3 regions of the Nonomuraea sp. WAC 01424 genome follow, and region 3 is predicted to be linked to each of the others. Evidence: riboswitches for the same ligand, from Rfam matches in the RefSeq annotation. Region 3 holds a riboswitch; each other region holds the start of a gene.

Region 1 (4,654 bases), on a different contig from region 3:
CTGCTGCTGGCCGTGCTGGGGTTGCTGACCGTATTGGGGTTGCTGGCCGTAGCCTTGTTGCTGCTGTCCGTATTGGGGCTGGCCGTAGGCGTCGTCCGCCCGGTAGCCGACCACAGTGACGTCCGGGTCGGGCTCACCGGGGCGACGCCCTTGGTACTGCCCGTACTCCGAGGGGTTCTCCCCGGAATCGTCCTGTGGATACGGCGGCTGTCCGGTGCTCACCGTGTCACCTCGCTTCGAGTGCGCATGTGGCACGTGTCAGGACACATGCCTGTGCTGCCCAACGTATCGACATAGGTATCAACAATCACCTTTCCATGTGGTCAAGGTCCGCGTCACCCGATGTCAGATGCAGCAGCATGCGGGTGTTGCCAAGGGTGTTCGGCTTGACGTGTTCCAGGTCGAGGAACTCCGCCACACCCTCGTCGTACGAGGCCAGCAACTCGGCGTAGACCTCGGGTGAGACCGGTGTGCCCTGGATGGGGCGGAAACCGTGCCTCGCGAAGAAGTCGACCTCAAAAGTCAGACAGAATACACGCCGCAGCCCCAGATCCTTCGCCTGCCGGACGAGCGCCGAGACGATCCGGTGCCCGACCCCCGCTCCCCGGCACGCCGGATCGACGGCCACGGTACGAACCTCGGCGAGATCCTCCCAGAGAACGTGGAGCGCGCCGCAGCCGACGACCTCCCCGCCCCTCTCGGCCACCCAGAACTCCTGGACGTCCTCGTACAGCGTGACCGTGGCCTTCTCCAGGAGCCGCGGCCCCGCACCCGCGTAGGTGTCCACGAGACGCCTGACCGCGCGCACGTCGGGCGTGCGCGCGCGCCGGACCACGACCGCGGTCTCGGGGACTGCCACTTCGGCCACCTGCTCCATGGCTATCCAGGGTACAGATCTCATTACGGCTCGGCCCTAAATCCCACGTCTCGGGCATCTCATCACATCTCGTGGTCACGCAAACACGGTCTGACTTGGAGCTTTCCTCCAGTCCTCGACCTCCAGAATTTTGGACAAACAGGGCAGAAGCCCGCTTCCGTACGGCTACCCACGAGATCACCTTGTGACCCTTCAGTTGTGAAACCTCTACAGAGTCGGCAGTTCCGGTTGAGCGCGAACCCGGAGTGCATTAGTGTCCAGCGACGATGTTCTCCGCGTAATGCGCGCGGAAAGACACGCCCAATTCCCGCGAGGGAAGCCGGGGAACCATCGGTGGCGAGCACCTCGCGCCACCACTTGGGGTGAATCCGATCATCTCGGTAGGGCTGCTCCGGCCCGAACCCGTCAGCTAACCCGGCCGGCGTCGATGAGAGGGGCTTGGTTGGTGAAGCGCACGCTCGACCGTGAGGGGAAGCCGGCGGGCAGACACGCCCGCCCCCGGGAACAGGCCAGGCGCTCCCGCCGCCTCGGCGTCATCGGCGTCTCCGTCGCCGCGCTCCTGTTCGCCGTCCCCGTCGGTTCTGCGGCCGCCGACCCGAAGCCGCCGCTCTCCGAGCTCGCCGACAAGGTGGAGAAGCTGCACGAGGAGATCGAGACGCTGTCCGAGGAGTACAACGGTCAGCGCGAACGGCTCAAGTCCGCCCAGAAGGCCAACGACTCCGCCCAGAAGACGCTGGCCAACAGCGAGTCCGACCTGGCCGCCAAGCGCGCCAAGGCCACGCAGCTCGCCCAGAACGCCTACATCACCGGCGGCCTGGACCGGGCACTCGCCTTCGCCCAGTCCGACGACCCCGAGACCTTCCTCGACCGCGCCGCGACCACGTACGCGCTGGAGCAGCAGCAGGGCGAGGAGGTCAACCAGCTCGCCCAGGCCATGGAGACCGCCGAGCGGGCCAGGGCCGGCGCCAAGACCCGCATCGCCGAGGTCCAGAAGATCGTCAGCGACCTGGAGAGCAAGCGCTCGAAGATCACCAAGCTGGTCTCCAAGGTCGAGGGCAACCTCTACCGGCGGGCCATCGGCGAGGCCGGCCGCCCGGGCTCGCGCGCCGTACGGGTCAACCTGCCGGTCATCGGCGGCGCCGAGGCCGCCCAGGCCGCCAAGTGGGCCCTCACCCAGCAGCTCAAGCCGTACGTGTGGGGCGCCGAAGGGCCCAGCTCCTACGACTGCTCCGGCCTGGTGATGGCCGCGTACCAGCGTGTGGGCATCTCGCTCCCCCACTACACCGGCGACCAGTGGACGGCCGGCACGCACGTCTCGCGTGACCAGCTACGTCCTGGCGACCTGGTCTTCTTCTACACCGACCTGCACCACGTCGGCATCTACATCGGCGGCGGCATGATGGTCCACGCCCCGCAGACGGGCGACGTCGTCCGGGTCGCCCCGATGGGAAGGCGGCCGTTCGCCGGCGCCGTCCGCATCGCGGACTGACCGGACGGACGTTCGCGACGCGAACCGAGCGGGGTGTTCGCATCGCGGAACGCGCCGGGCCCGTGGCCCGGCGCGCCGCCCGATGAAGCCGCTAGATGAGCTGGCGGCGCGCCGCCCAGGCCACGGCCTCGATCGCCGTGGCCACGCCGATCCGGTCGCAGATGCACCTCAGTCTCCGGCGCACGGTCCTTCCGCTGATATCCAGCCGTCTGCCGACCCGGTCGACGGTAACTCCTCTGGCCAGCTCGGCCAGTAACGCCAAATCCGCATGGCTCAGCTCTACGCCTTCAGTGAGCACATCCACCGGGAGCCCTCCCCCCCAACAGCAGAACTCGGACCTTTCAGTCGGAGCAAAGCCGCTCGTCTCGGTGAAGGTAAACGCATCCTGGAAAGGTCGTCAAGCGTGACAATGGCCGCCCTTGACCAGTGCTATTGACATGATCGCTTATATGTGACGTACTCGCCATATGTCGGCACGTCACGGCCCACTATGCACGGTCCAAACGATCTTTTCGGAAAGCCGGGCCCACAGTCGATGAACGCTACCGATCTCTTGGGTTTTGATCCCTCGGATCCGCAATTTGTGCGCGATCCGTACGACCGATATCGCGAGCTTCGGGCCGCCGGACCGATCTTCGAAACGCGCGGCGGGCTGCTCGTCGTCACCACATATGAACTGTGCGCGGCCGTGCTGCGCGATCCCGGGTTCGGTCACGGAACGTCCGCGCCGGCCGGCGAAGAGCCTGGTCAGCCGGGAAGGTCGTTCCTGCTCATGGACCCGCCCGATCACACCCGGTTGCGTGCACTGGTCAGCCGCGCGTTCACCCCCCGCATGATCGAACGCCTCCGGCCCCGGATCGAGGCGATCACCGCCGACCTGATCGGGCGTCTGCCGGAGGAGGCGGACCTGATTTCCGGCTTCGCCTACCCGCTGCCGGTGAAGGTGATCAGCGAGATGCTCGGGGTGCCGCCCGAGGACCACGACCGCTTCCGCGGGTGGAGCGAGGCACTTGCCCGCGGACTTGACCCGGTGCTGACAGACGCCCTCAGATCGGAAACGGACCGTTCCAGGGTCGAGTTCCGCGACTACTTCCGCGGCCTCATCGCGCTCAGGCGCGAGCGTCCCGGCGAGGACCTCCTGAGCGCCCTCGCACACGTCGAGGAGCTCACCGAGGCCGAGTTGCTGGCGACCTGCGTGCTGCTGCTCGTGGCCGGCCACGAGACCACCGTCAACCTCATCGCCAACGGCGTGCTGAACCTGCTGCGGCACGGCCTGCTGCACCGCGCCGCCGAGCGGCCGAGGGAGGTGGTCGAGGAGGTGTTGCGCTTCGACCCGCCGGTCCAGCTCACCTCCAGGATCGCTCTGGAGGACAGGGAGCTGGGCGGGCGGCCGGTGCCCGCGGGCTCGGCCGTGCTCGTGCCGATCGGCGCGGCCAATCGCGACCCGGCCGCGTACGCCGATCCCGACCGGTTCGACCCCGGCCGCGAGCCGGGGCGGCACCTCGCCTTCGGGCTCGGCGCGCACTTCTGCCTGGGGGCGACGCTGGCCAGGATGGAGGGCGAGATCGCGCTGTCCGCGCTGGCCGCGGCGGCGCCCAAGATGGAGGCCGCCGATCCGGACCCGCCGTACAAGGAGAACGTGGTGCTGCGCGGCCTCGCCCGGCTGCCGGTACGGCTCAGGCGGTAGCGTCGTAACGTTCGCGGGCGGCCTCGACGTCCTCGATGTACTCCTCGGCCCAGCTCTTGATGGCGGCCACCAGCGGCATCAGGCTCTCGCCCAGCGGGGTGAGCGCGTAGTCCACCCGCACCGGCACCTGCGGCGTGACCCGGCGCGCCACCAGGCCGTCGCGTTCGAGGCCGCGCAGGGTCTGGGTGAGCATCTTCTGGCTGACGCCCGCGATGCGCCTGGCCAGGTCGCTGTAGCGGCACTCGCCGCGGGCCAGCGCGCTGAGCACCAGCGTGACCCATTTGTCGCTGAGGCGGTCGAGCAGCTTCCTGGAGGGGCATTCGGCGAAGTAGGCGTCGAAGGCCAGCCTGTCCTGGTCACGCCGCTGCGCCGCCGTCGTCGTCGCCACCGGGTCTCGCTCCTCGCCGTATGTTACGCACCTTCAGGTGCCTTCTTACCAAGAGAGAGTAACCCCTCCTAGGGTCACGGCCATGACGAACATGCGTGCGATCATCGGCGGTTCCGGCGCCCCCCTCCTCGTGACAGTGCCGGTGCCGGAGGCCGGGCCCGGCCAGGTACGGATCAAGGTGGCGGCGGCCGGGGTGAACCCCTTCGACCTGGC
Region 2 (4,654 bases), on a different contig from region 3:
CGCCGCGTTCTTCCTGCTGCCGGTGACCGGCGTACGGCCGAAGTTCCGGCCCGGGGAGGAGCACTGGCTGGGCGGGCAGTGGTTCTTCGACGTACCGGAGCTGGTGCGCGAGTGCGCCCGCCGCCGCGACCAGCTCACCGGCATCTGGCCCTCCTCCGACGTGGACACCCAGCCGGTACGGCCGATCCCCCGCCTCCCCGGGCACGGGGTCGCGCTCAGCCAGGTGCAGTGGGAGGTCGTCGTACGGGCCGACCAGAAGGCGACGCCTCTGGAACTGGCCCGGCACCTGGGCCGGTCGGGCTACTCGGTGCTGCTGGCCGTCAGGAAGCTGGCCGCCGCCGGCCTCCTCGCCCCGCCGGACCCGGCACGGCCCGCCGCGACGCCCCCGCGCCGCCCGGACGACAACCCAGGCACAACAGACCCCCTGCCCCGACGGGTCCCGAGCCCGGTGCCGGTGCCCGCGCGCACCGGGGAGGGCGGCTCCCACCAGGCCGCCGGGCCGCGGCCGACGGCGGACCCGACCGATCTGACGCTGCTGCGGCGGCTGAAGAAGGCGCTGGAGGAGATGCCGTGAGGTTCCCCTCACGCAGGAGGAGGCCACCCGTGGAGCTACGGCAAGAGGTCCTGGCGGAGATGGAGCTCCTGCGCGGCCGTACGCCGGACGTCACCGGCAGCGTCGCCTGCACCGTGGACGGCCTCCAGATCGCCTGCGACCTCGAAGGAGAGACCGGCGAACGGGCGGCGGCGCTGTCGGCGGCCCTGCTCGCGATGAGCAGCCGGATGCTGACCATGACGGGCCGCGGGACGTTCGAGGAGACCCTCGTCTCCGGCACCGCCGGTTTCGTGGCCTTCTACGCCGCGGGCCCCACCATCGTCCTCACGGTCCTGGCGGGACCCGGCGCCAACGTCGGGCTCCTCCGGCTGGAGGGCAGGAAGACGGCGGCCTCCGTGGCCGCCGTGGCACGCAAGCACTGACCATCCCGACCGAAGCGGAGGAAAAGCATGGCAGGCATGGACGTCTCCCTCAAGGAGATGATGGGCATCGACGGCACGATCGGCGCGGCGATCGTCGACCACGGCAGCGGCATGGCGCTCGGCACGCTCGGCGGCTCGAAGGAGCTGGATCTCCAGGTCGCGGCCGCGGGGAACACCGAGGTCATGAAGGCCAAGCTGCGCACGATGGACTCGCTGGGCCTCAAGGACGGCATCGAGGACATCCTGATCACGCTCACCGCCCAGTACCACATCATCCGCCCGATCACCGGCCGCAGCGGCAAGGGCCTCTTCCTCTACCTCGCCCTCGACCGCAACCGCGCCAACCTGGCCCTGGCGCGGCACATGCTCAAGGTCATCGAGGAGAAGCTGGAGCTCTGAACACCGCCTCACGGCTCCGTGACGGCCGCCGTCACGGAGCCGGTGTGCGCGCCGACCTCGGCGACGATGGCGGGCCAGAGCGGGCGCGGCAGGTCGTGTCCCATGCCCGGGTACGTGACCAGGCGGGCGCCCGGGATGGCGGCGGCCGTGGCCCGGCCACCGGCGACCGGCACGAGCTGGTCGTCCTCGCCGTGGATGACCAGCGCGGGCACCTTCAGCTCGCCCAGCGGCGACGTACGGTCGCCCGAGGCCAGGATGGCGGCGAGCTGGCGGGCCGAGCCGGCCGGGTCGTGGCAGCGGTCGAAGGCGAGCCCGGCCAGCCTGCTGACACGTTCGCGGTCCAGCTCGTAGCCGGGGGAGCCGATCACGGCCCAGGTCCGCAGCGCGTCGGCGACGACCGCCTCGCGGTCCGCGGCGGCCTTGGCGAGCAGCACCGCTGCGGCCGCCTCGGTCGGCGGAGCCGCCTGGGGGCTGGGCGTGGACATGATCGAGGTCAGGCTCAGCACGCGGCCGGGATGCCGGATGGCCAGCGCCTGGGCGATCATCCCGCCCATCGAGGCGCCGACGACGTGCGCGGCGGGCCATCCCAGGACGTCCATGAGGGCGGCGCTGTCGTCGGCCAGGTCGTCCAGCAAATACGGCGAAGGCGCCCCCCATTGGGGAACGCCCTCGTCGTGGAGATGGGTGGACAGGCCCGCGTCGCGGTTGTCGAACCTGACGACGTGGTGCCCCTGCTCGGCCAGGAGTTCACAGAAGTCGTCGTCCCAGTGGATGAGCTGGGCGCCGAGTCCCATGATGAGCAGCAGGGGCCGTCCCGCAGAGGAGCCGAAGCTCTCGTAGGCGATCTCGATGCCGTTCGCGGCTGCGCGCTGGATCACAGCGACCAGAATGTCATTCTGGTCGTTCGGCGTAAAGAGCCGTATGTCCAGGGATCAGTCGTTCAGGAGCTTGCGCAGGCGCTCGTTGTTGAGTACCACGCCGCCACCGGCCACCACCAGCACGCCGGCCATGACGGTGCCGCCCATCGCGACGGACTTGCCGATCCCCTCCTGGCCACCGGCGGAACCGGCGGCGTCGTCGGCGGACTGGGCGGCCTCGACCTTGGGCGGCTCGGCGGGGTTCGAGTCGTACCTGCTCCACGCGCCGGTCGAGAAGGCCACGGGGTAGTTCTTCTTGCCCTTGCCGTCGCCCCACTTGGTGATGACGTAGTCGATCTTGATGTGGCCGCGGCCGCCGTTGCCGTCCACGCCCAGGGTGTCGGAGTTGAAGCTGCCGCCGGTCAGTTCGGCGAAGGTCTTGGCGTCGAGGTCGAGCATGACCCCGCGATTGGAGGGCACGCCGGGGCCGCGGTCGCCGACGAAGAACGGCATCTTCTTGCCGTTGAACGTCACGTAACCCTCGGTCATCAGGGGCCAGCTCGGGCTGGCGGCCAGGCCCTTCTGCATGGGCTTGCCACTGGCGGGAAGTCCGGTGTCGCCGGCGCGGCCGGAGGAGTCGTCCCAGAAGTAGGAGGCCGTGGTGGACCCCTTGAGCAGGACCTTCTGGTCGTCGCCGGTGTCGGCGTGGGCGCAGGTGGCGCCGATGGTCAGCGCGCCCAGGGCGGACGCGGACAACAGGGCGATGGAACGCAGGCCAAATCGAGCAGACATGAAGCAGTGAGTCCTTCGCGAGGGGACAGGGGGAACGCGCGCGACTACGGTCCGTAACCGGGCAGAGCGCCGAAAGGGCGGTTACGCGGCGCGTGGGGGAAAGTCGGGGAAGAGGCCGCTCAGCAGGCGGCCGTCACTACACTGCCTGGGGGAACGACGAGGTGGTACATGCGGGTGAAGTCCTCTCCATCTCGCCTACCGGGTTAGCTGACGGGTTCGGGCGTGGAGATGCCCTACCGGCACATGGCCGGATTCACCCCAATGAGATGGGTCCCCGGTTCCCGACAAGTCGGGATTCGGCGCCAGCTGTCGCCCCTCTCCTGGTAGGGACTACGCCACCAGCTGGTAATTGGTTAAGACCGTACCCAGAGAAACGGACAAATACAAACGAATCGTCATGAATCGGGTAAAGATCTACCTGTCGCGGCAAAGAGAAAGGGGGCACGGCATGCCGTACCCCCAGAGAAATTGGGCCTTTCAGCCGCCGCTCTTGCGCCTGAAGGATCTTTTACTCGCGGCCGGACCGTGCGCCCCGTGGATCTTCGACGGGTCCACGCCCTTGCCACCCGCGGCCGAGTCGGCGTGCTGGTTGCGCTTGCGTTCCAGCGCCTCGCGGAACTTGCGCTTCATCTCGTCCTCGGGAGTCTCGTCGACTTCCGGCTCCGGTGTTTCCGCCATGAGGACCTCCTGGTGTTGGGGACATCCACAGCTTCGCATGACGTCGCTTACGACGCGAAACCGGCCTCCACTCTGTTTTCCGCCGCCGGCGCCTCCTCCACCAGCGCGCGCGGCATCATGACCAGCGCGACCAGGGCGACCACCGCGCCTGCCACCCCCAGCGACGGGATCACCACGGCCGCCGCCGAGGCGTGGGCGGCCGCGAGCCCGTGGACGGGCGCGTCCGTGCCGATGACCGAGGTGTACGCGGTGCCGCCCAGCGCCAGCGCCACCGAGCCGCCGATCTGCCGGAAGAAGGTCAGGTTGGCCGAGGCCGTGCCGATGTACCGCGGCTCGACGGCCTGCTGCACGGCCACGGTCAGCCCCGACAACATCGGGCCCATGCCGAGCCCGATGAGCACCATCCACCCGGCCAGCACCAGTCCGTCGGTACGCAGGGTCAGGTTCAGGCAGAGCAGGCTGCCGGCCACGAGCAGGAACGGCGCCACGACCAGCCACGGCTTGTACGTGCGCGTCCTGGACATCAGCGTGCCCATGAGCGCGCTGCCCGCCACCATGGCCAGCGTCATCGGGTAGATCCGCAGCCCCGACTCGGTGGCGCTGACACCCAGCGCCTGCTGGAAGTAACGCGGCAGGAACACCACACCGGCGTACATGCAGAAGGCCGTGAAGAACGAGGTCGCGTTGACCAGCGTGTACGTGCGGTCCCGGAACAGGTGCAGCGGCATGATCGGGCTCGCCACCCGCCGCTCCACCAGCACGAACACGACCAGCAGCACCAGCGCCAGCAGGATCGGCCCGGCCACGGGCAACGAGGTCCAGGAGTTGCCGTCCAGGCCCTTCTCGGTCAGGCCGAGCAGCAGCGCGCTGACGGCCACGCTGAACACCGCGATGCCCGCGTAGTCCGGCCGGCCCTCGCCGCCCGTACCGGGACGGAACGGCAGCCGCAGCAC
Region 3 (4,654 bases):
GCATCCAGTCGTCGCCCGCGGTCGCCGAGTAGCCCTCGTTGAAGATCAGGTAGATGACCTCAAGTACGGACGACAACCGCCCCGCCAGCTCCGCCCCCTGCGGCACCTCGAACGGCACCCGCCGCTCGGCCAGGGTGCGCTTGGCGCGCACGATCCGCTGGGCCGCCGTCGATTCGGGGATCAGGAACGCGCGGGCGATCTCGCCGGTGCTCAGCCCGCCGAGCACCCGCAACGTCAGCGCCACCCGCGCCTCCGTCGACAACGCCGGATGGCAGGCGGTGAAGACCAGCCGCAGCAGGTCGTCCTCGATCTCGTCGGCCTCGGGCGGCTCGTCCCCGGCGCTCTCCAGTCGGTGGCCCAGCTCGGCCAGGTTGCGCGCCATCCGTTCGTTGCGGCGGATCAGGTCGATGGCCCGGCGCTTGGACACCGTCATCAGCCAGGCGCCGGGGTTGCGCGGCACGCCGGACTCCGGCCACTGCTCCAGGGCCGCGACCAGCGCGTCCTGGGCCAGCTCCACGGCGAGGCCGACGTCGCGGACCAGCCCGGCGAGCCCGGCGATGAGCCGGGCCGCCTCGATCCGCCAGACCGCCTCGATCGCCCGGTGGGTGTCGGAAGCCATCACCGGCCCATGACACCAGCCCGCGCCCCGGCCCGCAAGCGGAGGTCAGTGCTCCCGTCCGCCCAGACGCCGGCGCATGGCCCTCTCCCGTTCGATCTCCGCCGGGTCGGAGGAGCCCGCGTCGGGCGGGTCGGAGGGGTCGTGCACCCGCCACACGTCGAGCCCGATGCCCTCGTGGCCACCCGGCACGGGCAGGCGCAGCGCCCACTCGATGGCCTCCTCCCTGGACTTCACCTGGATCAGCCAGAACCCGGCGATCAGCTCCTTGGCCTCGGCGAACGGGCCGTCGATCACGCTCGCCCCGCCGGCGCTGTAGGCGATCTGCGCGCCCTGCGAGCTGGGGTAGAGCCCCTCGGCGGCCAGCAGCACGCCCGCCTTGGCCAGCGCCTCGTTGTAGGCGTGCATGTTGTCGACGATCTCCTGGCTGGGCAGTTCCCCGGCCTCGGTCGCCGGATTCGCCTTGCCGACGATCATGAATTTCACGCTGCGGTCCCTTCTGTCGCACGGCCCCCGCTCCGGGGGCCGGTCCCGTATGCGCGTCGAACGGGCGCCGGCCGGATCGACACGCGGGCCGTCCCGTCTCAGGGCACGGTACGGGAAAGGCCGGTGAAGGGCAGGCCCGGGATGTGCCATTCTCGACCCATGTCCGAACCCGCCGGGGACGTCCTCGCCCCCAACCGAGCCCTGTGGGACGAACGCGCCCGGATCCACGGCTCCACCGCCGCCGACAGGTTCTACGACGTCGGCGCCTTCCGCGACGGCCACCAGACCCTCTACGCGCTCGAACGCCGCCTGGCGGGCGACGTCGCCGGCCAGGACCTGCTCCACCTGCAGTGCCACTTCGGCATGGACACGCTGAACTGGGCGCGTCTCGGGGCGCGGGTCACCGGCGTCGACTTCTCCCCGGTGGCGGTCGCGCGGGCTCGCGACCTGGCCGCGCGGGCCGGGCTGGCGGCGGCCTTCGTGGAGGCCGACACGCAGCGGCTGCCCGAGGAGCTGGCCGGCGGCTTCGACGTGGTGGTGGCCACGTACGGCGTGTTGTGCTGGATCGGCGACCTCGGCGCGTGGATGCGCGGGGCGGCCATGGCGCTGCGGCCCGGCGGGCGGCTGGTGCTGGTCGACCTGCATCCGGCCTACCAGACCGTGGCCTCGGTCGACCCGCTGGTCGCCGACTGGCCCTACGGCGGCGGCGAGGCCCACCGGGAGACGGTGACCGGCACGTACGCCGACGCCGGGGTGGTGACCGAGGCCCAGGAGTCGGTGCAGTACCCGTACTCGGTGGGGGAGATCGTCACCGCGGCGGCGCGGGCCGGGCTCACGGTGGCCGAGCTGGGCGAGCACGTCGCGACCGAGATGGACCCGCGCGGGCTGCTGGCCGCGGGCGCGGACGGCCTCCACCGGTTCCCCGTCGACGGGACGAACCTGCCGATCCTGTACTCGCTGCTCGCGGTGCGGCCCTGAGACGCGGCGAGCGCGCGTCCCCCACGGGGACACGCGCTCGAAAGCCGGGGGTCAGCCCGCGTACTGCGGGTAGCCGTAGCCGACGACCTGCGACTTCGGACGGACGCGCTCCTCGACCTTGCCGTTGCCGGTGTTGCCCTCGATCGTGGAGATCGTGCCGTCGTGGTTGTCCTTGACGACGAAGCCGACGTGCTGGATGGCGCCCAGGTTCTTGCTGCCGCTCCAGGAGAAGAAGACCACGGCGCCGGGCTTGGCCTGGCTGCCCCAGCGCTTGTTGGCGGCGAACCACTTGGCGTGGGCGACGGTCCAGGCGTCCCAGCCGACCTGCGGGCGGGCGCCGGTCTCCTCGCCGACCCAGGAGACGAACATCGAGCACCAGGGGGCGTTGATGTAGTCCTGGCGGCTGCCGCCGTCGCGGGCGACGGTCTCGTCGGCGCGCTGGGAGTCGGCGTACCACTTCTGGAACTTGGTGCCGCCGCCGTAGGCGTTCTCCGAGGTGCCGACCTGGGCCTTGGCCATGGCCAGCACCTGGGCGGCGGTCACGTTGACCTGGGTCTCGGTGGGGATGCGGGCCTGGGTGGCGGCCTCGGGCGCGACGGCCGCCTGCGCGGAGGCGGCGGCCGGGTCGGTGGTGTCGGCGCTCGCGGCGGTGGCGTGGGCGCCGAGCGCGGAGGCGATGACGGTCACGCCGAGCGGGGCGCGGGCGTAGTTGATCTTCGGGGCACGGGAGAGACGGTGTATGGCCATCGAGGGCATTAACTCCTTGCTTCCATGCCGCTTACCGGGTTAGCTGACGGGTTCGGACGTGGAAGCTGCCCTACGGCACCGAAGTGCCGATTCACCCCAAAGGACGTGGGTCCCCGGTTCCGCCCGGAGGCGGATTCAGCGGTCACAGGACGATCCTGTGAAATGTCGTGCGATGGTTGAACAAAGTCGGACAAACCGGACGTCTGCCACGAGATGCCCCACAAGGTAATACATCGGGCAAGAGTGTGGCAACTGCCTAAAGGCCCAGCTAGGAGAGTTGTCCGCGCGCGTCGGCCAGAAGTCCCATCATGGCAAGGGATTCGTCAAGCGGCATGATCGTGCTCTCGGTACGGCCCTCGGCCGTGGCGGCGCGCACCTCGCGCAGCTCCCCGGCGTAGCCGTTGTCCGCCGGATCGAGCACCAGCTCCTCCGGCTCCATCGACGGCCCCGACAACAACACCCGCTCCGGCGCCCAGAACGGCGCCCGGATGTCGGCCCGCATCGACGTGCCCACCACGCTCGCGTCGTTGGGGTGGTGCGCGAGCAGCGACACGTCCACCAGCGCCCGCCGTCCGCCCGGGTAGAGCAGCACCCCGCCCGCCTCGGCGTCGACCCCGCTGGGCGCCAGCGAGCCGGTCACCCGCAGCCCCTCCGGCATGCCGAGCAGGAGCTGAGCCAGCCCGAACGGGTAGATCCCGAGGTCGAGCAGGGCCCCGCCGCCCAGCTCCGGCGCCCACAACCGGTGGGCGGGATCGTAGGGCAGCGCGAACCCGAACGAGGCCCGCACCGAACGGATCTCACCGAAGCGCGGATCGGCCGCCACCCGCTGGATCAGCGGGTTGAAGCGCATCCACATGGCTTCCATGAGGAAGACCCCGGCCGCGCGCGCCAGCGCCACCATGCGCTCGGCGTCGGCCACAGTGGCCGCCAGCGGCTTCTCGCACAACACCGACTTGCCCGCCGCGATGGCGGCCTCGGCCACCTCCAGGTGCTGGGCGTGCGGGGTGGCGACGTAGACCGCGTCGACGGCCGGATCGGCGCACAGGGCCTCGTAGGAGTCGTAGGCCGACTCGGCGCCCAGCGGCAGGGCCAGCGCCCGCGCCCTGACCAGGCTCCGCGAGCCGACGGCGGCCACCCCCATGCCCGGCTCGGCCACGATGGCCGCCCCCACGGTACGCGCGATGCCGCCGGTCGCCGCTATCCCCCACGTGAAATCTCGCACGCCCGAGATCGTAGAGCGCTCAGGTCAGGTTGAACGAGTCGGGGTCGGGCCCGATGCGCCGCCCCGCGTTCATCGCGCCGAGGGCCGCCATGTCCTCGGCGTCGAGGATGAAGCCGAACACGTCGAGGTTCTCCTCGATCCGCGCCGGGGTGACCGACTTGGGGATCGCCACGTTGCCGAGCTGGAGGTGCCAGCGCAACACGATCTGCGCGGGCGTCCTGCCGTACTTCTCCGACAACACGCCGAGCGCCGGGTCGGCCAGCAGTCCCTTGCCCTGCCCGAGCGGGCTCCACGCCTCGGTCAGGATGCCGTTGGCCTCGTGGAAGGCCCGCATCTCGCGCTGCTGGAAGTACGGGTGCAGCTCGATCTGGTTGATCGAGGGCGTGATGTCGGTCTCGTTCATCAGCCGGGTCAGGGTGGCGACGGTGAAGTTGGAGACCCCGATGGCCTTGGCCCGGCCGTCCCGGTAGATCTTCTCGATCGCGCGCCACGCCTGTACGTACTTGTCCTGCTGGGGCACCGGCCAGTGGATCAGGAAAAGATCTACGTAGTCGAGGCCCAGCCGGGCCAGGCTCTCGTCGAAGGCCTGCTCGGCCCGGCCGTGG

The links. A riboswitch is a leader RNA that binds a small molecule or an ion and turns the genes downstream of it on or off. The one in region 3 is predicted to bind cyclic di-AMP.
Region 1: it holds a riboswitch for cyclic di-AMP, as region 3 does, so the genes downstream of both, DMB42_RS34890 (C40 family peptidase) here and DMB42_RS30510 (CHAP domain-containing protein) in region 3, are expected to answer to the same signal.
Region 2: it holds a riboswitch for cyclic di-AMP, as region 3 does, so the genes downstream of both, DMB42_RS56385 (hypothetical protein) here and DMB42_RS30510 (CHAP domain-containing protein) in region 3, are expected to answer to the same signal.

What each region holds. Positions count from the first base shown of each region.
Region 1 is NZ_QHHZ01000014.1:183,544-188,197, forward strand. Features, by position in the region: gene DMB42_RS34880 (RDD family protein) at 1-222, opposite strand, end outside; gene DMB42_RS34885 (amino-acid N-acetyltransferase) at 308-877, opposite strand; cyclic di-AMP (ydaO/yuaA leader) riboswitch at 1,165-1,316, shown strand; gene DMB42_RS34890 (C40 family peptidase) at 1,323-2,366, shown strand; gene DMB42_RS34895 (LuxR C-terminal-related transcriptional regulator) at 2,458-2,670, opposite strand; gene DMB42_RS34900 (cytochrome P450) at 2,950-4,053, shown strand; gene DMB42_RS34905 (helix-turn-helix domain-containing protein) at 4,043-4,441, opposite strand; gene DMB42_RS34910 (NADP-dependent oxidoreductase) at 4,524-4,654, shown strand, end outside.
Region 2 is NZ_QHHZ01000008.1:144,250-148,903, forward strand. Features, by position in the region: gene DMB42_RS22770 (DUF4388 domain-containing protein) at 1-574, shown strand, start outside; gene DMB42_RS22775 (roadblock/LC7 domain-containing protein) at 604-975, shown strand; gene DMB42_RS22780 (hypothetical protein) at 1,003-1,374, shown strand; gene DMB42_RS22785 (alpha/beta fold hydrolase) at 1,383-2,252, opposite strand; gene DMB42_RS56385 (hypothetical protein) at 2,307-3,023, opposite strand; cyclic di-AMP (ydaO/yuaA leader) riboswitch at 3,201-3,335, opposite strand; gene DMB42_RS22795 (DUF5302 domain-containing protein) at 3,501-3,701, opposite strand; gene DMB42_RS22800 (MDR family MFS transporter) at 3,749-4,654, opposite strand, start outside.
Region 3 is NZ_QHHZ01000011.1:435,999-440,652, forward strand. Features, by position in the region: gene DMB42_RS30495 (RNA polymerase sigma factor) at 1-619, opposite strand, end outside; gene DMB42_RS30500 (YciI family protein) at 665-1,093, opposite strand; gene DMB42_RS30505 (class I SAM-dependent methyltransferase) at 1,262-2,080, shown strand; gene DMB42_RS30510 (CHAP domain-containing protein) at 2,132-2,827, opposite strand; cyclic di-AMP (ydaO/yuaA leader) riboswitch at 2,841-2,978, opposite strand; gene DMB42_RS30515 (Gfo/Idh/MocA family protein) at 3,096-4,049, opposite strand; gene DMB42_RS30520 (aldo/keto reductase) at 4,069-4,654, opposite strand, start outside.